Linked DNA regions of Oleomonas cavernae. The protein of the gene in region 3 interacts with the protein of the main gene of each other region in a pairwise test. Links are inferred from orthologs where the notes say so. Each region holds a gene or a part of one and is shown on either strand. Other genes may lie near its edges.

What was found.
Region 1: the proteins of D3874_RS23325 (region 3) and D3874_RS11010 interact in binary tests that used the Escherichia coli proteins (3 or more experiments, as listed by UniProt). The link is inferred for Oleomonas cavernae from one-to-one orthologs.
Region 2: the proteins of D3874_RS23325 (region 3) and glnK interact in binary tests that used the Escherichia coli proteins (3 or more experiments, as listed by UniProt). The link is inferred for Oleomonas cavernae from one-to-one orthologs.

The regions. Positions count from the first base shown.
Region 1 is NZ_QYUK01000011.1:1,520,253-1,523,388, forward strand. What follows is about bases 337-3,136. They hold D3874_RS11010 (P-II family nitrogen regulator), read left to right. Parts: upstream 337-1,467; coding sequence 1,468-1,806; downstream 1,807-3,136. Other genes in these bases: D3874_RS11005 (aminotransferase), read right to left, coding at 337-1,217; glnA (type I glutamate--ammonia ligase), read left to right, coding at 1,858-3,136. In the rest of the region: more of D3874_RS11005, read right to left, coding at 48-336. UniProt on the Escherichia coli protein: P-II indirectly controls the transcription of the glutamine synthetase gene (glnA). P-II prevents NR-II-catalyzed conversion of NR-I to NR-I-phosphate, the transcriptional activator of GlnA. When P-II is uridylylated to P-II-UMP, these events are reversed.
Region 2 is NZ_QYUK01000011.1:3,557,343-3,567,785, forward strand. Bases 1-2,723 are described here. They hold glnK (P-II family nitrogen regulator), read left to right. Parts: upstream 1-1,054; coding sequence 1,055-1,393; downstream 1,394-2,723. Other genes in these bases: D3874_RS21125 (RsmB/NOP family class I SAM-dependent RNA methyltransferase), read right to left, coding at 1-764; D3874_RS21135 (ammonium transporter), read left to right, coding at 1,417-2,723. Outside these bases: more of D3874_RS21135, read left to right, coding at 2,724-2,865; D3874_RS21140 (cation diffusion facilitator family transporter), read left to right, coding at 3,065-3,976; D3874_RS21145 (long-chain-acyl-CoA synthetase), read left to right, coding at 4,170-6,011; D3874_RS21150 (hypothetical protein), read right to left, coding at 6,145-6,720; D3874_RS21155 (hydrogen peroxide-inducible genes activator), read left to right, coding at 6,947-7,879; D3874_RS21160 (nuclear transport factor 2 family protein), read left to right, coding at 7,967-8,419; D3874_RS21165 (winged helix-turn-helix transcriptional regulator), read right to left, coding at 8,416-8,907; D3874_RS21170 (MAPEG family protein), read left to right, coding at 8,990-9,400; D3874_RS31335 (LysR substrate-binding domain-containing protein), read right to left, coding at 9,430-9,789; D3874_RS31340 (LysR family transcriptional regulator), read right to left, coding at 9,786-10,322; D3874_RS21185 (DUF1127 domain-containing protein), read left to right, coding at 10,427-10,443. UniProt on the Escherichia coli protein: Involved in the regulation of nitrogen metabolism. Regulates the activity of its targets by protein-protein interaction in response to the nitrogen status of the cell.
Region 3 is NZ_QYUK01000011.1:4,027,649-4,038,705, forward strand. Bases 2,550-5,886 are described here. They hold D3874_RS23325 ([protein-PII] uridylyltransferase), read left to right. Parts: upstream 2,550-2,869; coding sequence 2,870-5,686; downstream 5,687-5,886. Other genes in these bases: D3874_RS23320 (hypothetical protein), read left to right, coding at 2,550-2,758; murJ (murein biosynthesis integral membrane protein MurJ), read left to right, coding at 5,705-5,886. Also shown: D3874_RS23305 (AAA family ATPase), read left to right, coding at 113-610; D3874_RS23310 (AraC family transcriptional regulator), read left to right, coding at 914-1,597; D3874_RS32205 (SDR family oxidoreductase), read left to right, coding at 1,736-2,032; D3874_RS32210 (SDR family oxidoreductase), read left to right, coding at 2,014-2,469; more of D3874_RS23320, read left to right, coding at 2,498-2,549; more of murJ, read left to right, coding at 5,887-7,249; trpS (tryptophan--tRNA ligase), read left to right, coding at 7,308-8,306; D3874_RS23340 (HigA family addiction module antitoxin), read right to left, coding at 8,459-8,968; D3874_RS23345 (DUF2333 family protein), read left to right, coding at 9,237-10,214; D3874_RS23350 (universal stress protein), read left to right, coding at 10,264-10,767; D3874_RS23355 (adenylate/guanylate cyclase domain-containing protein), read right to left, coding at 10,922-11,057.

The DNA.
Region 1 (3,136 bases), 2.5 Mb from region 3 along the record:
ACGCCCGCCACAGAGGCCGATGCGTATACGCCGCCCGTCCCGCCCCGTCAAGCCGCAGCCTTGAGGCCGATGCGCAGACGCTCGATGGCCGCGTCGAGCACGCTGTCGCGCTTGCAGAAGCAGAAGCGGATCAGGTGGCGGGGCGGGTCGGCATCGGCGTAGAAGGCGCTGACCGGCACCGCGGCGACACCGATCGTGGCGGTCAGCCACTTGCAATACTCGGCATCGTCGAGCGCCGGCCCCACGCCGGTGATATCGACCGTGACGAAATAGCTGCCTTCCACAGGCAGGGTTCGATAGCCCACCGCCTGGAGGCCCTCGGCCAGGCGGTCGCGCTTGGCGGCCAGGCTCTGCCCGAGCCCCTCGAAATAACCGTCGTCCTTGTTCAAGCCCGCCGCCACCGCCAATTGCAGGTTGGGCGGGGTGGTGAAGGTCAGGAACTGGTGGGCCTTGCCGATCACCCCGATGAGGCTGGCCGGGCCGGACAGATAGCCAACCTTCCAGCCGGTGAAGGAAAAGGTCTTGCCGGCCGAGCCGATGCGCACCGTCCGCTCGCGCATGCCCGGCAGCGTCGCGATGGCGAGGTGGCGGTGGCCGTCGAACACCAGGTGCTCGTAGACCTCGTCGCACAGGACATAGGCGTCGTGCGCCCGGGCGAGGCCGGCGATCCGCTCCAGTTCGGCGCCGGTGAACACCTTGGCCGTGGGATTCATCGGGGTGTTGAACAGCACCAGCTTGGTGCGCGGGCCGAAGGCCGCCTCCAGCGCGCCGGGCGGGATCGACCAGTCGGGCGGCGACAGGCGCACGAACTTCGGGATGGCACCCGCCTGACGGATGATCGGCACATAGCTGTCATAGAGCGGTTCGAACAGCACCACCTCGTCGCCCGGCGCCAGCAGGGCGAAAAGGGCCGCGGCCAGCGCCTCGGTCGCGCCCGAGGTCACCAGCGTCTCGGTCCGCCAGTCGTAGTCGAGGCCGTAGAAGCGCCGGTCGTGATCGGCCACCGCCTGGCGCAGCGCCGGCACCCCCATCATCGGCGGGTACTGGTTGGGACCGTCGGCCACGGCCCCGGCGGCGATCGCACGCAGATCCGCCGGCCCGTCCTCGTCGGGGAAGCCCTGGCCCAGGTTGATCGCATCGTGCTCGACCGCCAGGGCGGACATCACGGTGAAGATGGTCGTCCCCAGGGACGCGAAATGAGGGTTGAGCGCTTTCATGGCCGGATCATAGCGTCGCGGCAAATCGCCTTCCACGGGGTCTTATGCCCGAATGCTCGCGCACAAGGCCCCCAAATTGCACAAAATTTAGCCAGTCCGCCCACAATTTAGACAGCGCGGGTCTGGGACCTGCCCGTTCTGCTCTGAGGCGTACTCGAAATCGATGACCACCTCCCGTTGGCACGCCCCGTGCATATGAAGCGTGGCGGCAGTTCAGGCCGTCCAAACCTGCCAAGGCGATTCAGGTGCGATGAAAAAAATCGAGGCGATCATCAAGCCGTTCAAACTCGACGAAGTGAAGGAAGCGCTGAACGAAGTCGGGCTCAAGGGCATCACGGTGACCGAGGCCAAGGGCTTCGGGCGCCAGAAAGGCCATACCGAGCTCTACCGCGGTGCCGAGTATGTCGTCGACTTCCTGCCCAAGGTGAAGCTGGAAATCGTGCTGGAAGACGATCTCGTCGACCGCGCGATCGAGGCCATCCAGACGGCCGCCCGGACCGGGCGAATCGGCGATGGAAAAATCTTCGTCAGCCCCGTCGAGCAGGCTATCCGTATCCGCACCGGTGAAACCGGCACGGATGCAATCTGATTTCCAACCACCCAAGTTTCTTGAACCAACCACCAACCGGGATCTGAGACCATGTCAGACGCCAAGACCGTCCTACAGCTTATCAAGGACAAGGGGATCAAGTACGTCTCCCTGCGCTTCACCGACTTCAAGGGCAAGTGGCAGCACCTGGCCATGGACGAGAGCGTGGTCGACGAGGACCTGTTCACCGACGGCACCATGTTCGACGGCTCGTCGATCGCCGGCTGGAAGCCGATCAACGAGTCGGACATGATCCTGATGCCGGATCCGGCGACCGCGGTCATCGACCCCTTCTGTGCCCAGCCCACGCTGGTGATCTTCTGCGACATTCTCGAGCCTGCGACCGGTGAAGGTTACAGCCGCGATCCGCGTTCGGTCGCCAAGCGCGCCGAGGCCTATGTCAGCTACACCGGCCTGGGCGACACCGTCTACATCGGCCCCGAGGCCGAGTTCTTCGTGTTCGACGATGTCAAGTGGAAGGTCGCGATGAACAAGGTCTCGTACGAGATCGACGACATCGAAGGCCCCTACAACACCGACAAGTCCTTCGAGGGCGGCAACCTCGGCTACCGTCCCGCGGTCAAGGGCGGTTACTTCCCGGTGCCGCCGGTCGACACCCTGAACGACATGCGCGGCGAGATGCTGTCGGTCATGGGCGAGATGGGCCTGCCGATCGAGAAGCACCACCACGAAGTGGCCGCTTCGCAGCACGAGCTGGGCATCAAGTTCACCACCCTGGTGCGCGCCGCCGACTTCATCCAGATCTACAAGTTCGTGGTCCAGAACGTCGCCTATCAGTACGGCAAGACCGCGACCTTCATGCCCAAGCCGATCAAGGGCGACAACGGTTCGGGCATGCACGTCCACCAGTCGATCTGGAAGGGCGGCAACTCGACCTTCGCCGGCGACAAGTATGCCGGCCTGTCGGACACCTGCCTGTACTACATCGGCGGCATCATCAAGCACGCGAAGGCAATCAACGCCTTCACGAACCCGACCACCAACAGCTACAAGCGCCTGATTCCGGGCTTCGAGGCCCCCGTGCTGCTGGCCTACTCGGCCCGCAACCGTTCGGCCTCGTGCCGTATCCCCTACGGCACCAGCCCGAAGGCCAAGCGCGTCGAAGTGCGCTTCCCCGATCCGCTGGCGAACCCCTACCTGGCGTTCTCGGCCATGCTGATGGCCGGCATCGACGGCATCCAGAACAAGATCCATCCCGGCGAGCCGATGGACAAGGATCTGTACCACCTGCCGCCGGAAGAACTGGCCCAGGTCCCGACCGTCTGCGGCTCCCTGCGCGAAGCGCTGGAAGCCCTGGACAAGGGCCGCT
Region 2 (10,443 bases), 470 kb from region 3 along the record:
TCGAGCACCCGTTCGCCGGGCTTTGCCCCCAGCACCAGGGCGGCAAGCTGCGAGGCCTCGTCCTGGACCTCGACCAGGCCCTCGCGCCAGGCGCGGCTGCGGGCGATGGGCGGCCGGCCGTCGACCCGCAGGCCGACCGGCGACAGGGGCGTGGGCCAGGCGATGATGCCGTCCTCGGCCAGGGCGGCAATGGCGGCGTCGCGCGTGCCCTTGATGGTGTTCACACGCATGTCCAGGCCCGCTTCGCCGCACAGGGCGGCCGCCTCGGCCGCCAGGCTGGTGCCGAACCGGCGGGCAAAGGGCTTCATCAGCCAGTCGGGCAGGTTGGCCTGCACCGCGGCCGGCTGGTCGGGATGATCGAGGCTGCGCTGGATCAGCTTCTCCGCCGCCCGCTTCTCGGGCGCCGGCAGGTCGGGCAGGTGCTTGTTGATGCCCGGCTTGTCCAGGCCGTCGAGCAGGGCCAGGGCCGCCACCAGGCGGGCCAGCGGCGCCGGCCGCGAGCCCACGTGATCCAGCCACCAGTCGATCTGCCGGCGATGGCGCACCAGGCCCAGAACCAGTTTGGCGATCCGGGCACGGGCCGGCGGCGGCCATTTGCGCTTGTCGAAGGCCGCCTTCAGCACCTTGTCGGCCGCCCGCCCCGCCTCGATCGCGATCAGCGCGTCGAGCACCACCGCCGCCATCTCGGCCTCGAGCTTGGGCCGGGGCTGGCGGGGACGAAAGCCGGCGGCGCGCGCGGCAGGGGATTTTCTGTGATCGGCCATGATGGCGCGACACTAGCGATCCGCACTGCACAAGGCGAGGGCGGAAAGCCTGGGTTGCGGCGCACGCACGCTGCACATTATTTGTGCATTGCTGGTCTTTTGTGCAGCAATTTGGCCAAATCATGGCGATAATCGGCCCGCGCACAGCCAATGATTGGCCCTGGATTAGCCTTGGCCCTGAATTGGCATGGTTCTTGACTCCTAGTCGGCGGGGTAAGCGTGCCCGGCCTTCATTTTCGGGGGTTTGTCGGGCTGGCGCGGCCCTTAGGTCAATCGTGAGGGGAACACCCATGAAACTCGTCATGGCCGTCATCAAACCATTCAAACTGGATGACGTGCGCGAAGCCCTGGCAGCCGTTGGTGTGCCTGGGCTCACGGTCAGCGAAGTGAAAGGTTTCGGTCGGCAAAAGGGCCACACCGAAATCTACCGCGGTGCGGAATACACCGTCAGCTTCCTGCCCAAGGTGAAGATCGAGGCCGCGGTCGCCGACGAAATCGTCGAGCAGGTCGTCGAGGCGATCCAGAAGGCCGCCCACACGGGCAAGATCGGCGACGGCAAGATCTTCGTCGTCGACCTTCAGCAATCCATCCGCATTCGTACCGGCGAAACCGGCCCAGATTCGCTCTGAGCGCCGACGAGAGGGTCCTTCATATGAAACTGTCCTGGAAACTCCCCCTCCTGCTGGGTGCAGCGGGCGCCGCGATAATGGTGCCCGAGATTGCGGCCTTCGCGCAGGATGCCGCTGCTCCGGCGGCCGATGCCGCCGCCCCGGCGGCTGAAGCCGTGGCCGCCGCGGCCCCGGCCATGACCGTCGACAAGGGCGACAACGCCTGGATGCTGATCTCGGCCGTGATCGTGCTGATGATGTCGGTGCCCGGCCTCGCCCTGTTCTACGGCGGCCTGGTGCGCGCCAAGAACATGCTGTCGGTGCTGACCCAGTGTTTCGCCATCACCGCGATGGTCGCGATCATCTGGTGCCTGTACGGCTATAGCATGGCCTTCACCGACGGCGGCTCGATGAACGACTATGTCGGCGGCCTGGGCAAGGCATTCCTCGCCGGGGTCGACGTGACCACCCTGTCGGAGACCTTCTCCAAGGGTGTCGCCATCCCCGAACTCACCTTCGTGATGTTCCAGATGACCTTCGCCTGCATCACGCCGGCCCTGATCATCGGCGGCTTTGCCGAGCGCATCAAGTTCTCGGCCCTGCTGCTCTTCATCGCCCTGTGGGTCACTTTCATCTACTTCCCGATCGCCCACATGGTCTGGTTCTGGGGCGGCCCGAGCGCGGCCGAGGCACCGGCTGGCCTGATCTTCGGCTTCGGCGCCATCGACTTCGCCGGCGGCACCGTCGTGCACATCAATGCCGGCATCGCTGGTCTGGTGGGCTGCCTCGTGCTGGGCAAGCGTATCGGCTTCGGCAAGGAAGCGATGCCCCCGCACTCGCTGACCCTGACCATGGTCGGTGCGGCGCTGCTGTGGGTGGGCTGGTTCGGCTTCAACGCGGGTTCGAACCTCGAAGCCAACGCCTATGCCTCGCTGGCCGCGATCAACACCTTCGTCGCCACCGCCGCGGCGGCCTTCGGCTGGCTGATCGTCGAATGGCTGATCAAGGGCAAGCCCAGCCTGCTGGGTACCGTCTCGGGTGCCATCGCCGGTCTGGTCGCGATCACCCCGGCGGCCGGCTTCGCCGGCCCGATGGGGGCGATCATCCTGGGCCTCATCGTCGCGATCGTGTGCTTCTTCTTCGTCACCACGGTGAAGAACGCGCTCGGCTACGACGACAGCCTGGATGTCTTCGGCATCCACTGCGTGGGCGGCATCATCGGCGCCATCGCCACCGGCATCCTGGTCAATCCCGCCCTGGGCGGCGCCGGCATCGTCAACTACCTGGATCCGGCCCTGCCCGCGATCTATGACGGCACCCTGACCCAGGTGATCCGCCAGGCCAAGGGCGTCGGCATCACCCTGCTGTGGTCGGGCATCGGCTCGTTCATCCTCTACAAGATCGTCGACGTCGTGGTCGGTCTCCGCGTGCCGGCGGATGCCGAGCGCGAGGGCCTGGACGTCGCCGAGCACGGCGAACGCGCCTACAACTGATCACCCCTGGCCGGGTCCGGGCGACCGGATCCGGCCAGGCAGTGGATGTCCTGGTCTTCCGTCGTATCGGCGGGCACGGGGGAGTGCGGTGCATTCCCCTTTTTTCTTTGGCACTGCACAAGAGGCGCCCGACTCCGTACACTCGCCGCACATCGGGTTCGGGGGCTTCCGGCATGTCGGGTTCATCAAAAAGGCAATCATTGCGGCGGCGCTGGGCAATGCCGGCATCGCGGTGACCAAGTTCGCGGCCGCCTTCTGGACCGGCTCGTCGGCCATGCTCTCGGAGGGCATCCATTCGCTGGTCGACGTCGGCAACCAGTTCCTGCTGCTCTACGGCCTGGGCCGCGCCGCCCGCCCGGCCGATTCGCGCCATCCCTTCGGCTATGGCAAGGAGCTGTATTTCTGGTCGTTCCTGGTCGCGATCCTGATCTTTGCCTTAGGCGGCGGCTTCTCGCTCTATGAGGGCATCCATGCGGTGAGCGAGCCTGGCGAACTGCACGACCCGCTGGTCAACTATATCGTCCTGGGCGTAGCGATCCTGTTCGAGGCCTATTCCTTCTCGGTCGCCCTGGGAGAATTCAACAAGGGCCGCGGCGGCAAATCGATGATCCGGGCGATTCGCGATACCAAGGATCCCAGCCTGGTCGCCGTCCTCCTGGAAGACAGCGCCGCCATGGCCGGCCTCGTCGTCGCCCTGGCCGGTATCGTGCTGGGGCAACTGCTGGACATGCCTGTCTTCGACGGCATCGCGGCCATCGTCATCGGCGTGCTGCTGCTGCTGACCGCCGTCATCCTGGCGGTGGAGTGCAAGGGCCTGCTGATCGGCGAAGGTGCGGCGCCCGAGGTTGTCGACGCCATCCGCGCCACGGTCGCCCGGGATCCCCGCATCGAGGCGGTGGGCGAGATCCTGAGCGTCCATTTCGGGCCCCATGACCTGATCGTGCTGGTCTCGCTCGACTTCCGCGGCGGCCTCTCCGGCGACGATATCGAGGCGGCCATCGGCGCGCTCGAGGCCGCGGTCAAGGCGGTCGCCCCGGAGGTGCGCCATTTCTATGTCGAGGCAGTGGCGCTGGCGCCCGCTTCTGGCTATCAAGGCCAGATACAGGGCTGATCGACGGCCCGCGCGCCCCACGCGGGCGGGCCGGTCTGGTTCGGCGTCTCCCGTCGCTTTGCGTTTCGTGCCGCTCAACGCCGCGGGCGCCGGCCCACGTTGTCGCGCCTATTAAAATGACAAATAATCATGAAGCGCTGGACCGGTCCGGTCGATCGGTATAGGAAAGCGCTCAAAGCCCAGGGGAGACGCTATGTTCAACGGCATTCTGGACAGTGCGGCAAAGCTTGATCCGACCGGCGTCGTGGGACGCACCAATCTGGAACTGCGCTATGCCCGGGGCATGCTCGACGTGCTGCGCCGGGTGCGCGTGGCCAAGCTCGACGGCACCTATACCGTCGTCGACATGGTGGAGCAGCAGGCCCGCCGCAGCATCAACCGCCCGGCGATCTTCTTCGACAAGGACGTGATCACCTGGCGCGAGCTCGACGCCCGGGCCAATCAGGTCGCCCACTGGGCCCAGTCGATCGGCATCGCAAAGGGCGACATCGTCTCGCTCCTGATGAACAACAAGCCGGACTACATCACCACCTGGTTCGGCCTGGCCAAGGCGGGCGCCACCATCGCCCTGATCAACACCAACCTGACCGGCGGGCCCCTGGCCCACGGCCTGAACGTCGCCGCGGCCAAGCACGTGATCGTCGACGCCGAGCTGGGCGAAGCCTTCACCGCCATCGCCGGCTCGCTGGAAACCACGCCCAAGGTCTGGGCCCAGGGCGGCACGGTGGCCGGGGCCGCGAGCTTCGACGAGGCGGTGGCGCAGCAGCCGCAGACGCAACTGCCGCGCAGCGCGCGGCCCAAGCTGAAGGGCCGCGACAACCTCTTCTACATCTACACCTCGGGCACCACGGGCAATCCCAAGGCCGCGCACATCAGCCACTACCGCTTCCTGCAGGCCTCCAACGGCTTTGCCGGCGCGATGGAGGCGACCTGGCGCGACCGCATGTATTGCGTGCTGCCGCTCTATCATTCGGCCGGCGGCATCGTCGCGGTCGGCTCGATGCTGTCGGTCGGCGGCGCCGTCATCCTGAAGCGCAAATTCTCGGCCAAGCAGTTCTGGGAGGATGTCTCGCGTTACGACGCGACCCTGTTCCAGTATATCGGCGAATTGTGCCGCTACCTGCTGAACAGCCCCGAGCACCCCAAGGAGAAGGCCCATAAGATCCGCGTCGCCTGCGGCAACGGCCTTCGCCCGGAAATCTGGCCGACCTTCCAGGAACGCTTCAACATCGGCCGGGTCTGCGAATTCTATGGCGCGACCGAGGGCAACGTCATCCTGATGAACGCCGACGGCAAGGTCGGCGCCATCGGCCGCATCCCGTTCTATCTGGACCGGGTGTTCAACACCAAGATCATCAAGTTCGACGTCGAGACCGAACAGCCGGTGCGCAATGCGCAAGGCTTCTGCATCGAATGCGCGCCCGACGAGCCGGGCGAGACGATCGGCCTGATCCCGCAGAACCCCAACAAGACCGTCGGGCGCTTCGAGGGTTACAAGGGCAAGGCAGAGACCGAAAAGAAGATCCTGAGCGACGTCTTCACCAAGGGCGACAAGTGGTTCCGCACCGGCGACCTGATGCGCCGCGATGCCCAGGGTTACTTCTATTTCGTCGACCGGATCGGCGACACCTTCCGCTGGAAGGGCGAGAACGTCTCGACCGCCGAGGTGGCCGAGGCGCTGTCGACCTTCCCCGGCATCAAGGAGGTGAACGTCTACGGCGTCCAGGTGCCGGGCACCGACGGGCGCGCCGGCATGGCCTCGCTGGTGGCGGGCGACGACCTCGACCTGGAAGCCTTCCACGCCCACATCGGCAAGGCCCTGCCGGCCTATTCCCAGCCCTATTTCATCCGCGTCAAGGCCGAGATGGAGATCACCGGCACCTTCAAGCACCGCAAGGTGGACCTGGTGAAGGACGGCTTCGATCCCGGCAAGGTCGCCGAGCCGCTCTACATCCGCCACCCGGACCTGGGCGGCATCAAGCCGCTGACGGCCGCGGTCTACGAGGACATCACCGCGGGACGGCTGCGGTTCTAGCCACCCGACACATTACCTAACCGTCATGGCCGGGCTTGTCCCGGCCATCCACGTGGACACCGGCCTCACCGAGTTCACGTGGATGCCCGGCACAAGGCCGGGCATGACGAAATCGGGAGGTGGGCAATCAGCCTCAATGCACCCGGGCGCTGATCGCGCCCTGGGCGAACACGGCTTCCAAGGCCGAGAGGCGGCCGTCGTCGGCATCGGCCAGGCGCAGGCCCTGCAGGGCGAAGGCAGCGCCGACATGGGCCAGGGCCGCGGCGGCGGCCCGTGCGGCCGAGGGCGGCAGCAGGGCACCCAGCACCGCCCCGGCGAGACCCGGTTCGCCGGCCTGGCAGGCGGCGAGCGCCCGCAGGATCACCGCCTCGTCATGACCCAGGGCGACGACCAGGGGGCTGCGCAGCTCGACCGGGCGCAGGGCACCGGCCGCGACGATCCGCAGGAACGCTTCGAGCGGCGCCAGGGCACGCGGCACCTCGGCCACCGCGAAGGCTTCCTCGATCAGGTGCCTGGTATCGCTGTCGCCCTTCAACAGGGCCAGGCCCTGGCGCAGCGACCACAGGGCAAGCTGCCCGGCAAAACGCAGGTCTTGCACCGTCGGCTCCACCGGCAGGCGAGGAACCGGTGCCGCCCCTGGCCGTTTTCGCCGGGCCGTCTCGGCCGGTATCAGCGTGGTCGCCAGCCCGACGCCGTCATCGTCCTGCATGCCGCATTCCTTCCCAAATTGCATGGTGCAATCTAGCGGTTTCGCGAACGCAATTGCAAGTCATTCGCAAATAGGCTTAGATGGGCACCATGACAGTGCAAGCGCGATCGGCGGCAGACGCTTTGGGCACCGGCAAGCGGCCGGAATCGCCCGCTGCGGCGATCTTTCCGCCTTGTTTGGAAGAATTCCAATCACATATGCAAACGAATGATAGGAAGGGATGATCATGTCGATCTCGCTGCGCCAATTGCGCTATCTCGTGGCGGTGGCCGACCACCAGAGTTTCCGCAAGGCGGCCACGACGCTGAATGTCAGCCAGCCGGCCATGACCGCCCAGATCCAGCTTCTGGAGCAATCGCTGGACGGCCTGGTGCTGACCCGGTCGCGCCGCGGCGTCGCCCCGACCGCGCTGGGCGAGGCGGTCATCGCCAAGGCCCGCGGCATCCTCAACGAGGTTGAAAGCCTGCGCGCCCTGGGCGTGGCGGCGGCGGCCCGGCCCCTGCGGCTGGGCGTGATCCCCACCGTGGCCCCCTACCTGGGGCCCGACGCGGTGGAATTCGGCGGCGCCTATGCCGCCGAGGGGGTGGAACTGGTCGAAGGCCGCACCGCCGACCTGATTGCCGGCCTGCGCACCGGCACGCTGGATGCCGCCCTGCTGGCCCTACCCGACCAGGGCACCCTGGGCCGCGACCTGGAAACCGCCACCGCCTTTGCCGAATCCTTCTTCGTGCTGCTGCCCGACAACGATGCCCTGGCCGGCAGCCCGCAGGTGTCGCTGCACGATCTGTCCGAGCGCACCCTGCTGCTGCTCGAGGAAGGCCATTGCCTGGCCGACCAGGCCTTGAGCCTGTGCGGTGAGACCCAGAAGCGCGGGCCGGTTCGTGCCGCCTCGCTTTCGACCCTGTCGCGCCTGGTCGCCCGGGGCAAGGGCATCACCCTGCTGCCGGCCATGGCCGTGTCGGTCGAAAGCCATGTCGGCGACGGCACCGTGGTCCGCCCCCTGCCCGACCCGGCGCCCGGCCGCACCATCGGCATCGCGTGGCGCAAGGGTGCCACGGGCGAGCGTTGCTGGCGCCGCCTGGCCCAGGCCCTGGGCCGCCTGAAGCCGGCACAGGACGAGGCCCAGATCCCCGCCCTTCTCCCGATGGCCGCCGAGTAAGCCTTATCGGTTTCATATTGCCACCATGCGGGCGACAGTGCTATCTTGCAACCGTTGCCCGCATGGCGCGGCAAGAGGGGATGCCGCATGTATCACTTCATCCTCAGGCGCAAGCTGCGCACCGTCTTCAGCCGCCTGAACGCCGGCGATTACCCCTTCATCACCCGGCAGTTTCACCCGCAGGCCGAACACTGGTTTGCCGGCGATCACGCCATGTCGGGCCGGCGGGTGACCCACGCCCGCATCGAGGAATGGTATCGGCGGCTGGCCGCCGTCTTTCCCGGCATCAAGTTCGACATCAAGAAGCTGTTCGTCAGCGGCCCGCCCTGGCGCAGCCACGCCGCCGTCGAATGGACCGACACGATCTTCGACCGCGAAGGCAGGCCCCTGCCCAACCAGGGCGCCTTCGTCATCACCATCCGCTGGGGCAGGGTGACGGCCTTCCACGTCTATTGCGACACCGTGCGGATCGAGAAGAGTCTGGGCATCCTCGCCGCGCAGGGCGTCGCCGCCGCGGCGGCGACACCGATTACCGGCTAGTCGCCCGCGACTTTCGCCTGAACTGCGGCCATATAGCCCCGGGTGCGCGGGGTGGCGCCGGGGCCGGGCACGAAGCGCACATCGGCCGGGGGCACAGTCTTCCCCCCGGCATCGCGCAAGGTGACGGGCGCGATCTCGTTGCCGGCCGGATCGACGGCGCGCATCGGCGGCCGCCCCTGCGCGGTCCAGCGATCGCCCCATTGCATCAGGGCCAGCATGGCCGGCAGCAGGTCGCGGCTCTTCTGCGTCGGCCAGTAGGTCGGCCGGGCCGCGGTGCCGGCGCGCTCGAGCATCCCCTGGTCGACCAGGGCTTCGAGGCGGCGCGCCAGGATGTTCTTGGCGATGCCCAGGCTGGCCTGGAATTCGCCGAAACGATCCGCTCCCAGGAAGGCATCACGCAGGATCAGCAGGGTCCACCAGTCGCCGACGATGTCCAGGCTCCTAGCCAGGGAACAGTTGAAACCGCTCAAGTCCGTCTTTGCGACCATGTAACCTCCCCGCCCGCGGCGACTCTCGACGGCTCGGTCGTATTATGCCACCGTTGCGCAAGAACAAGAACAGAGAGCCGACATGCTTGCCCCCATCGTGACATTGATCGCCTGGACCCTGCTCGTCTGGATCTGGATGTATGCCAGGCGCATCCCGGCCATGAGCAAGGCCGGGCTCAACCCGCAGGACGCGCGCCATCCCGGCTCGCTGAATGTCCTGCCCGCCGAGGTTCGCCAGGTGGCGGAAAACTACAACCACCTGATGGAACAGCCGACGATCTTCTACGCCCTGGCCTTCGCGGTTCAGCTTAGCGGCCAGGCGGACGGGCTCAGCGTCCTGCTCGGCTGGGCCTATGTCGGCCTGCGGGTGCTGCACAGCCTGGTACAGGGCACGATCAACATCGTGATGATCCGCTTTGCGCTGTTCTCGCTCTCGACCATCGTGCTGATGGTCTTGCTGGTGCACACCGGCCCCGGCTTCTTCATCGACTGAACCTCAGCCACGCGGCGGCACGGTCAGTTTCAGCCGGGCCGTCGCCTGGGCCTCCTTTTCCATGAAGCGGAACAGGGCCTTGATCTTGGGCCGGTCCTTGGCCTCGGGCCGGGCCACCAGCCAATGGTAGAAGCCTGACGGCACCTCGACCGGAACGGCGCCACCAGGCGCCCCAGGGCGATATCGTCGGCGATCAGCGGCACGTCGCCGATGGCGACGCCCAGGCCCTGCTCGGCCACCCGCAGGGCCATGTCCAGGATGGTGATCACCTGCGCCCGCTCGCCCTTCAGCGTGTCGAGGCCCACCACCTCCAGCCACAGCCGCCAATAGCGGCGATCTTCGCTGGTGTCGATCAGGGTATGGCGGGCCAGGTCGCCCGGGACCTTCAGGGCGGGTTGCCGTCGATCAGCCGGGGCGCCGCCACCGGGATCAGGCGTTCGCCGGCCAGGCGCAGGGCATAGAAGCCGGGCGGCGGCGTCGCCCCATAGTGGACCGCGGCGTCGAAACCGGGCAGGTCGCCGATCTCGTCGGTGGTGATGGTCAGGCGGGCGTCGATGCGCGGGTTTTCCGCCTGGAAGCGCGACAGCCGCGGCATCACCCAGCGCATGCCGAAACTGGGCGGTGCGCCCAGCGCAAGCCTGCCCGGATCGTCATGCAGGGCCGCCGCCGCCTCGGCCATGCGATGGAAGGATTGCGTCAGTACCGGCAGGAATTTCGCCCCCTCGACCGTCAGCACCGCGCCGGTCGCCGTGCGGTGGAACAGGTCGATCCCCAACTGCCCCTCCAAGAGCTTGATCTGGCGGGATATTGCGCCCTGGGTCACGCCCAGTTCGCCCGCCGCTTTCGAGAAGCTCTGCAGGCGCCCGGCCACCTCGAAGGCGCGCAACGCATTCAGCGAGGGCAAGTTGCCGCGACCGATCAACGCACCGACCTCATGAGAAAAGCTGATGAGTTCATGACTAGAACTCCCTGGCGGCGGCGCCACCCGGGGCACATCTTATGCCCACGAGATCAAGGATCAACCCCATGTCGACCATCGCTTA
Region 3 (11,057 bases):
CGGCAAGGCGGCCGAATTAACAACCCGGCCTGAACGCCAGGCCGGGTTCGTCGCCGTTTCGTTCAGATCCGGCATCGCCAATCGATGCCCCGCCACAAGGATTGTGGAAACCATGCCCGCCACCCTGAATCTGGCCACCCTGCATCTGGTCTGCGGCAAGATCGCCGCGGGCAAATCCACCCTTTGCGCCCGCCTGTCGGCCATGCCCGGCACCGTCCTGATCAGCGAGGATCACTGGCTGGCCCGGCTCTATCCCGGCGAGCAAGCCTCGGTCGCCGACTATGTCCGCAACGCCGCGCGCCTGCGCTCGGTCATGGGCGGCCATGTCGAGACCCTGCTGCGGGCCGGCCTGTCGGTGGTGCTCGACTTCCCCGCCAACACCCTGGCCAACCGGCAATGGATGCGCAGCATCTTCGAGGCGGCCGGAGCCGACCACCAGCTGCACTATCTCGATGTCCCCGATGCCGTGTGCAAGGCTCGGCTCAAGGCCCGCAACCTGGCCGGCGCGCATGACTTCGCCGCCAGCGAGGCGGAATTCGACCTGATCACCAGCTACTTCGTCGCCCCCACCGCCGCGGAAGGCTTCAACTTGGCAATCTTGGAGAATTAGGCAAGAATGGCGGCCAACCGGGATATCCGTGGCCGGGCGCCTTCCGGTAATATCGGCAAATCCTCGCCCTCAGGAGCATTGCCGTGACCGGTGCGAACGAACTGGCCGCCCTGATCGGGCAATACACCGATCAGGACGGCGTTGCCGCGACCGCGATCCCCCGCGTCTCGCTGATCCGGGCCTCGCGGCCTAGCGCGCCGATCCATGCCCTGCAGGAACCGGCCCTGTGCATTGTCGCTCAGGCCGCAAGCAGGTCATCCTGGGCGACCAGGTCCATTTCTATGGCGGGCGAAGTTCCTGGTCGTGTCGGTCGACGTGCCCGTGGTCGGCCAGGTGATCGAAGCGACGCCGGCGCAGCCCTACCTGTGTTTCCGCCTCGATCTCGACGCCGGCATGCTGGGGGCGATGATGATGGAACTGGGCCTGGACCGGGCCGCCGCCGGCGACACGCCGGGCACCAGCCTGGCGCTGAGCGACGTCACCCCTGAACTGCTGGACGCGGCGATCCGCCTGGTGCGCCTGCTGGCCAACCCGCGCGACATCCCGGTCCTGGCGCCCCTGGCCGAGCGGGAAATCCTCTATCGCCTGTTCCTCGGCGACCAGGGCCCGCGCCTGTGCCAGATCGCCAAGACCGAAAGCAAGCTGCAGCAGGTGAACCGGGCGATCGGCTGGATCAAGCGCCATTTCAGCGAGGCCATCCGCATCGAAGACGTCGCCGCCCAGGCCCGCATGAGCCCCTCGGCATTACACCTGCATTTCAAGGCGGTCACCTCGATGAGCCCGCTGCAATACCAGAAGCAGTTGCGCCTGCAGGAGGCGCGCCGCCTGATGCTGGGCCAGGCCATGGATGCGGCCACCGCCGGCTTCAACGTGGGCTATGAAAGCCCGTCCCAGTTCAGCCGCGAATACAGCCGCCTGTTCGGCGCCCCGCCCCTGCGCGACATGGCCCGCCTGCGCGCCGTGCCCGATGCTGGGGTACCGGTCTGAACCCTGCCGCCCGCACTTTGGAGGATCGGGCAAGAACGGTGTAGCCCTGGTCTAACGCTTGCCTGGAGGATCGGGCAATAATCGTCCCTGTCACCGCGACGGACCGTCCGCCGCCGGATCGCAGCAAGGGACCCGACCATGTCGAGCATCGAGGGAAAAGTCATCGCCATCACCGGGGCCAGCAGCGGCATCGGCGAAGCCGCCGCCCGTGAACTGGCGCGCCGCGGCGCCCATGTCGTGCTGGGTGCCCGGCGCACCGACCGGTTGGAGAGCCTGGCGGCCGAGATCAGCGCGGCCGGCGGCTCGGCCCGCTTCCGGGCGCTGGACGTCACCAGCCGCGCCGACACCGAGGCCTTCATCGGCTTTGCCGTTGAGTCCTTCGGCCAGGTCGACGTCATCGTCAACAATGCCGGGTCATGCCCCTGTCGCGCTTGAGCGAACTCAAGGTCGAGGAATGGGAGCGGATGATCGACGTGAACATCCGCGGCGTGCTGAACGGCATCGCCGCAGGCCTGCCGGTGATGAAGGCCCAGGGCTGGGGCCAGTTCATCAATGTCGCCTCGATCGGCGCCCATCGGGTGGTGCCCACCGCGGCGATCTATTGCGCCACCAAATACGCCGTCTGGGCGATTTCCGACGGCCTGCGCCAGGAAAACGACGACATCCGCGTCACCACCATCTCGCCCGGCGTCACCACCTCGGAACTGGCCGATTCGATCACCGATCCCGGCGCGCGCGCCGCCATGCAGGAATACCGCAAGATCGCGATCGGCCCCGACGCCATCGCCCGCGCCATTGCCTTTGCCGTCGAACAGCCGGCCGATGTCGACGTCAACGAGATCATCGTCCGCCCCACCGCCGGCCTCAATTGACCCCCCAAGACCCATGAGGATTTCGACCATGCCCCAACCGATCAATCTCGCCTTTGTCCGGGCCAAGGCCGGCCAGGCTGAGGAACTGGGCCGCCGCCTGCACGCCCTGGCCCAGCCCCCGCACCGGGCGGCCAGCAGCCCGGACTTCGATATCCGCCGCTCGGCCAAGGATCCGCAGCTGTGGCTGGTCGCCCGTCATTCGACACCGTCCGACCTGCACAGCTTCATCAGCGAGGCGCCGGCCCTGATCGACGTCTCGGTTCCTTTCGAGGTCTCGATGAGCACCTGAAAAGACCGCGGGGCGGCGCCAGCCCCGCCCTGGCGTCAATTCTGCCATCGCCCCGTCGACGGCGGACTGGCCATGCCTTACCTATAGGGGCGGAAAGAGCCCGAGGAACGCATGGATATCGCCGTCAAGCATCGCCGCACGATCATCGACCGCAAGGAGCTGGTCGAGACGCTTGATGCCATGGCCGCCGAGAAACTGGGCAACGCCGCCACGCGCATCCGCCTGGTGCAGATCTTCAAGGCCGCCCTGGCCGCCGGCCGGGCCGAATGCCGCCGCCGCCTGGAAGCGACCGAGGCGACCGGCCGCGAGACCGCCGCCGGCCTGTGCTTCCTGGTCGACCAGATCATCCGCACCCTGCACGACTTCACCGTCGGCCATTTCTATCCGATCGTGAACCCGACGGCGGGCGAGCGCCTGGACCTGATCGCCCTGGGCGGCTATGGCCGGGGCGAGCTGGCGCCGGGTTCGGACGTCGACCTCCTGTTCCTGCTGCCCTACAAGGAGACGCCCTGGCACGAGCAGGTGATCGAATTCATGCTCTACCTGCTGTGGGACCTGGGGCTGAAGGTCGGCCATGCCACCCGTTCGGTCGACGAGTGCATCCGCCTGGCCAAGCAGGACCAGACTATCCGCACCGCCATGCTGGAGATGCGCTGGCTGTGGGGCGACCAGTTGCTCTATGCCGAACTGAAAGACCGCTTCACCCGCGACGTCATGGCGGGCAGCGGGACCGACTTCCTGCAAGCCAAGCTGACCGAGCGCGACGACCGCCACCGCCGCATGGGCGATTCCCGCTACACGGTCGAGCCCAACCTGAAGGAGGGCAAGGGCGGCCTGCGCGACCTGCACACCCTGTGGTGGATCGCCAAATACATCCACAAGGTGGACGACGCCGCCGACCTGGTCGGCAAGGGCGTGCTCTCGGCCGATGAATACCGCCGCTTCGTCAAGGCCGAGAATTTCCTGTGGGATGTGCGCTGTCACCTGCACTTCGTCACCGGCCGGCCCGAGGAACGCCTGACCTTCGATGTCCAGCCCGAACTGGCCAGGCGCCTGGGCTATACCGACCACGCCGGCACCAAGGGTGTCGAGCGCTTCATGAAGCACTACTTCCTGGTGGCCAAGGACGTCGGCAGCCTGACCCGCATCTTCTGCGCCAACCTGGAAGAGCAGGCGCGCGGGCGCTCGTCGCGGCTGAAGCTGCTGCGGATCCCCAAGCGCGCCAAGAAACTGGAAGGCTTCCTCCAGGAAGGCAACCGGCTGAGCGTCATCGAGGACACCCAGTTCGAGCTTGCCCCCATCGACATGATCCGCCTGTTCGAGGTGGCCCAGCGCCAGGAACTGGACATCCACCCCCATGCGCTGCACCTGATTACGCGCAACCTGAAGCGGATCGACGCCACCCTGCGCGCCGACCCCGAGGCCAACCGACTGTTCCTGGACATCCTGACCAGCCGCAAGGACCCCGAGACTGCCCTGCGCCGCCTCAACGAGGCCGGGGTCTTCGGCCGCTTCGTGCCCGATTTCGGCCGTGTCGTCGCCCAGATGCAATATGACATGTATCATGTCTACACGGTCGACGAGCACACCATCCGGGCGATCGGCGTGCTGCATCAAATCGAGTCCGGGCAACTGGCCGAGGAACACCCGGTGGCCGACGAGATCGTCGCCAAGATCCTGTCGCGCCGGGTGCTGTACTGCGCCGTGCTGATCCACGACATCGCCAAGGGCCGCGGCCGCGACCATTCGGTGGTGGGGGCCGAGATCGCCGAGCGGCTGTGCCCGCGCTTCGGCCTGACCGAGGCCGAGACCGAGACCGTCGCCTGGCTGGTGCGCTACCACCTGGCGATGTCGAACACCGCTTTCAAGCGCGACATCACCGATCCCAAGACGGTGCAGGATTTCGCCGAACTGGTGCAGAGCCCCGAGCGGCTTCGCCTGCTGATCGTGCTGACCGTCGCCGATATCCGCGCCGTGGGGCCGGGCATCTGGAACGGCTGGAAGGGCCAGTTGCTGCGCACCCTCTATCACGAGACCGAGCCTTTGCTGTCGGGTGGCCATGTCACCGCCGGGCGCGACCGGCTGGCCCGCGGCCACGCCGAGGTGAGCGCGCGGCTCAAGGACTGGCGCCAGGACGAGATCGAGGCCTTCTTCCGCCGCTGCCCCGACAGCTACTTCCTGTCGACCGACGCCCCCTCGATCGAGCGCCATGCCCGCCTGATCCGCGAAGCCGACCGCGACAATGCCCCGCTCACCCTGGCGACCCGCATCGACCGCTTCCGCGCCGTGACCGAGGTGACGCTCTATACTGCCGACCACGCCGGCCTGTTCGCCCGCGTGACCGGGGCGATCTCGGTTTGCGGGGCATCGATCGTCGACGCCAAGATCTTCACGACCCATGACGGCATGGCGCTCGACGTGTTTACCATCCAGGACGCCGAGGGCGACCCGTTCGACCGGCCCGAACGCCTGGCCAAGCTCTCTACCACCATCGAGCAGGTGCTGATGGGCAGCGTGCGCCCGCGCGAGATTCTGGAAGGCCGGGCGGCACCGTCGAAGCGGACCATGAACTTCACCGTGGTGCCCCGGGTGCTGATCGACAACAACGCCTCGACCCGCATGACGGTGATCGAGGTCAACGGCCGCGACCGGCCGGGCCTGCTGTTCGAGCTGACCCGCGCCCTGTTCGGCCTGAACCTGACCATCCGCTCGGCCCATATCGCAACCTATGGCGAACGCGCGGTCGACGTCTTCTATGTCTCCGACCTGTTCGGCCACAAGGTGCGCCACGGCGGCAAGCTCAAAGCCATCGAGCGGCGCCTGATCGACGTGCTGACGCCGCCGCCCGCCGGCAGCGTGACGGTCGTCGGCGCCGGCCCCGCCGGGGCGGACACCGCGGCCCGGCCGCGCCGCGCCGCGACCCGCTGAAGGATCCCGTCCCGCGCCATGGCTCTGCTCCGGTCCGTCGCCACCATCGGCAGCTTCACCATGGGCAGCCGGATTCTGGGCTTTGTCCGCGATACGCTGTTTGCCGCCGTGCTGGGCGCCGGTGTCGCGGCGGACTGCTTCATCATCGCCTTCCGATTGCCCAATTTCCTGCGCGCGATGTTTGCCGAGGGGGCCTTCAATGCGGCCTTCGTGCCGCTCTATTCCCGGCTGCTGAGCGGGCCCGACGGCGAAACCAGGGCGGCCTATTTCGCCGGCCAGATCGGCACCCTGCTGACCCTGGTGGTGACCTGCTTCGTCGCCCTGGTGATGGTCTTCACCAACGAGGCGATGCACGTCCTGGCGCCGGGTTTCACCGCCGATCCGGCCAAGTTCGCCCTGGCGGTGGAACTCACCCGGCTGACCTTCCCCTATCTTGCCTATATCAGCCTGGTCTCGCTCATGGGGGCGATCCTCAACGCCCATCACCGCTTCGCCGCCCCGGCGGGCACGCCGATCGTGATGAACCTGATCCTGATCGGCGCGCTGATCGGCCCGGCCCGGCATTTCGAGCCGGCCCACGCCCAGGCGGTGGCGGTGACCATCGCCGGCATGGCGCAATTCCTGTGGCTGGCCGTCTCGCTGCAGCGCGCGGGCCTGTCGCTGCGCCTCTACCGGCCGCGCGTCAGCCCCGAAATCAGGCGCTTCTTCACCCTGCTGATGCCCGCCGTGCTGGGGGCGGGTGTCTATCAGGTAAACGTCTTCGTCGACATGATCCTGTCGTCGCTGCTGCCTTCGGGCGCGGTCTCGTTCCTGTTCTATGCCGACCGGCTCAACCAGTTGCCCTTGGGCGTGATCGGCATCGCCGTCTCGACGGCGCTGCTGCCGATCCTCTCGCGCCAGCTTGCCAAGGGCGACATGGAGCAGGCGCTGCACAGCCAGAACCGGGCGCTGGAAGGGGCCTTGCTGCTGACCCTGCCGGCGGCGGCGGCCCTGGTCACCCTGCCCGAGACGATCATCGGTGTCCTGTTCCAGCACGGTGCCTTCACCGCCGGCGATACCAGGGCGACGGCCGATGCCCTGGCCATGTTCGCCCTGGGCCTGCCCGCCTTCGTCGCGACCAAGGTGTTCACGCCCGGCTTCCATGCCCGCGAGGACACCCGCACCCCGGTACGCCTGGCGATCATCGCCATGATCGCCAACCTGGTGGTCGCCTTGTCGCTGCTGTGGTCGCTGGAACATGTGGGCCTGGCCATCGCCACCACGGTCGCGGCCTGGGTCAATGTCGGGCAACTGGGCCTGACCTCGCACCGCCGCGGCTATTTCGTGCCCGATACCCGGCTGATCACGCGCAGCCTGCGCCTGGTCCTGGCGACGGCGGTGATGGTGGTCGTCCTGCTGGGCCTGGAATATCTGGCCCGGCCCTTCTTCGCCCGCGACCTGTTGTGGCGGATCGGTACCCTGCTGTTCCTGGTCGGCAGCGGCGGCCTGGCCTTCCTGCTGGCGGCGCTGGCGACCGGGGCGATCGGGCTCGCCGACCTCAAGCGGCTGCTTCGCTTTGGTTGACCGGCCGGTGCCGGGCGCGCCATAACACCTCGCGACAACAGCAACGAGCACCTCACCCATGTCGAAGCCCCGCGTCTTTTCCGGTGTCCAGCCCACCGGCAACCTGCATCTGGGAAATTACCTGGGCGCCATCCGCAACTGGGTGAAGCTGCAGCACGACCACGAGTGCATCTATTGCGTCGTCGATCTCCACGCCATCACAGTCTGGCAGGATCCGGCCGACCTGACCCGCGCCATCCGCGAGGTCGCGGCCAGCCTGATCGCCGCCGGCATCGATCCCACGACCTCGATCCTGTTCAACCAGTCCAAGGTCTCGGCCCATGCCGAAACCGCCTGGATCTTCAATTGCGTGGCCCGCATGGGCTGGCTCAACCGCATGACCCAGTTCAAGGAAAAGGCCGGCAAGGACCGTGAGAATGCCTCGGTCGGCCTGTTCGCCTATCCCAATCTGATGGCGGCCGACATCCTGGCCTACAAGGCGACCCACGTGCCCGTGGGCGAGGACCAGAAGCAGCACCTGGAGTTGGCCCGCGACATCGCCCAGAAGTTCAACCACGACTTCGGCGTCGAACATTTCCCGGCGCCCGACCCGCTGATCTTGGGGGAAGCGACCCGCGTCATGTCGCTGCGCGACGGCACCAAGAAAATGTCCAAGTCGGACCCGTCCGACCAGTCGCGCATCAACCTGACCGACAGTCCCGACGACATCGAACAGAAGATCCGCCGCGCCAAGACAGATCCCCTGCCCCTGCCCGAGACGGTCGAGGAGGTGGCTGCGCGGCCCGAGGCGGCCAACCTGATGACGATCTACGCCGCGCTGGCCGACGAGAGCCTGGCGGATGTCGTGGCCGCCTTTGCCGGCAAGCAGTTTTCGGACTTCAAGCGCGCCCTGACCGAACGCGCGGTCAGCGTGCTCTCGCCCATCACGGGCGAGATGCGCCGCCTGGTGGCCGATCCCGGCTATGTCGACGGGGTGCTGCGCCAGGGCGGCGAGCGGGCGGCGGCGATCGCCGCACCGATCCTGGCCGAGACCAAGCGGATCGTCGGCTTCCTCTGAGTTCATCCCCTCTCCGCCGCTTGCGGGGGAGAGGGAGGGGCCTGTCGCGTGAGCGACGGGAGGGTGAGGTGGTCGCGGGCACAGTCGCGCCCTAAGCCGACCACCCACCTCACCCAACCCTCTCCCCCCTTGAAGGGCGGAGAGGGCTCTTTCTACTTCTTCTTCTTCGCGACCTTCTTCGCCGGCTTGGCCGCGGCGGGCTTGGCCTTCGCCGCCTTGGTCGCGGGCTTGGCAGCAGCCTTGGCGACGGCGGCGGCGGGCTTGGCCGCCGGCTTGGCCTTGGTCACCTTCGCCACCGGCTTGGCCGAAGGCTTCGCCGCCTTGGGGGCGGGCTTGGGCGTCGGGTTGGCCGGCTTGGAGCTGGCATGCGGGATCTTGGCGAGGATCTTGGACAGCGCCTGCTCGGTCTGGTGCAGGTCGTAGGCGATCTGCTGTTCCAGCCATTCGCGGGCCGAGGTGCCGGTAACCTTGGCAATGCGGAGCGCCATGTCGGCGGTCAGATTGCGGCGGAAATTCACCAGCTGGTTGATGGTGCGGCGGGAAACGCCGGTCAGCTTCGCCAGTTGATCCTGGGTCAGGCCCAGCTTTGCCAGCACCGCATCGGCGATGTTGACGCCGGGATGAGACGGCCCGACAACCGTATTCTTGCCTTTAGCGGCCATGTGCTTCGTGCCCCCTGTCGCGTTCCGAATAGAATTTGCCCGGGCAACCACCCCGTGCGGTTCAACCGGGATTGAGGTTCCGGCGTGCTCTCGCTACCGGCAAACCCGCGCCGTTTACACCACGGCATTACATAAGGTAACCCCGATCGCACCTAAATGCCTAGACCATTTGAGTTACATAAGCAATGGATACCGCGTTGCGGCACGACTTGACCCGGCCCGCGACCTCGTGACTATTGGCACCGATACTGCAAACCAGGGGGCGATCATGGCCGGCAGCAAGGTCTTCACGGAGGGTGGCGGCGGCCGTTTCAGCGGCCTGTGGCGCCGCCGCTGGGTTTGGCAAACCCTTGGAATCATTATCGCCGCGATCCTCCTGCTGTACTATCCCATCGGCATGCTGATCGCCCACAAGGTCGACGACGACTTGTCCTTCGCGCCTGCAACATCGATGGTCCCCCCCGGTGCCAGCCGGGCCGTGGCGGTCGCCGCCGCCCTGGTCGACCGCGAGGTGAATGTGAACGGCTGGGTCGCCAACGACCCGTTCTTCTTCCCGTCGGGCGCGCTCGACAACATGCCGAACTTCCAGCAGGGCATCGTCGATGCGGTGGCGACCTTCGCCATCGAGCTGCGCGACCAGATCGGCCGCGTGCGCGGCTCGGGCGAAGTCGACAAGGACCTGGCCGAGGCGTTGAGCACCTTGCAGTACTCCGGTACCAAGTGGGTCTTCGACCTCTCCACCTCGATCCTGCCGACCGCAACCTCCGAGGCACAGTACCGCGCCGGCATTCGCGCGCTGAACGCCTACAACGCGAATGTCGCCGCCGGCAAGGCGGTGTTCGACCGGCGGGCCGACAACCTGCAGGCCGCGATCTCCCGCATCGCGCTCGACGTCGGCTCGATCTCGGCCGCCCTCGACAAGCAGATCCGCGACGAGAGCGGCAACATCTTCGATTTCACCTGCGACGACCTGTTCTACCGAGTGAAGGGCGAGGCCTATGGCTACTTCCTGATCATGAAGGGCCTGCGCCAGGACTTCGACCAGATCATCACCGAGCGCGGCCTGGCGCCGCTTTGGGACGAAGCCATCGCCAGCCTCGAGGAGACGGCGATGTTCCATCCCATCATGGTCTGGAACGGCCAGCTCGACGGCCAGTTCCTGCCCAACCATCTGGTCGCCCAGGGCTTCTTCCTGCTGCGGGCGCGCACCCAACTGCGCGAGATCGCCGCGATCCTCGACAAGTGAGGCGCGGCGATGGCACCATCTGGATCGATCCAGCCAGAGCGAGCCTGACATGAGCGAGACCACGCCCGCGGTGCCGCCAGGCGCCGATAGCGTCCGCAAGTTCCTGGTGGTGGTGGACGACACGCCCGAGTGTCGCCTGGCCCTGCGCTATGCCGCGCGCCGCGCGCTCAAGACCAAGGGCATGGTCGCCCTGCTGTTCGTGATCGAGCCGCCGTCCGACATGCCGCAATGGCTGGGGGTCGCCCAGATCATGCGCGACGAGGCCCGCGACGAGGCCGAGGCGGTGCTTCACGACCTGGCCGAGGATGTCCAGCGGGTGGCCGGCATGATCCCGGAACTGATCATCCGCGAGGGCGTGCGCCGGGAGCAGTTGCTGAAGCTGATCGAGGAAGATCCCACGATCCGCATCCTGGTGCTGGGCGCCGGCACCGGATCGGAGGGGCCGGGCCCCCTGGTCTCGGCCCTGGCCGGCCAGATGTCCGGCACCTTCCGCGTGCCGATCACCATCGTGCCGGGCAAGCTGTCGCCGGCCGAGGTCGACGACCTGGCCTGATCGCACGGCCATGGTGCGTCCTTCGAGACGGCCCTCCGGGCCTCCTCAGGATGAGGAGAATCTTAATGGCAAAAAAACCTCCTCATTCTGAGGAGCCACTCGCAGAGTGGCGTCTCGAAGGACGCACAATGCCTGTCCCACACGCCGGCCGGCTCTAGCTGCCGTCATCGACCGTGAAGATTTCCGTGGGCTCGCGGCGGCCGCGCAGGACGTGCTGGCCGAGTGACCGCAGGTTTCCCTCGTCGCCCAGCGTGCGGGCGAAGGCCTGGGTTGCCAGCAGCGGCCGCTCC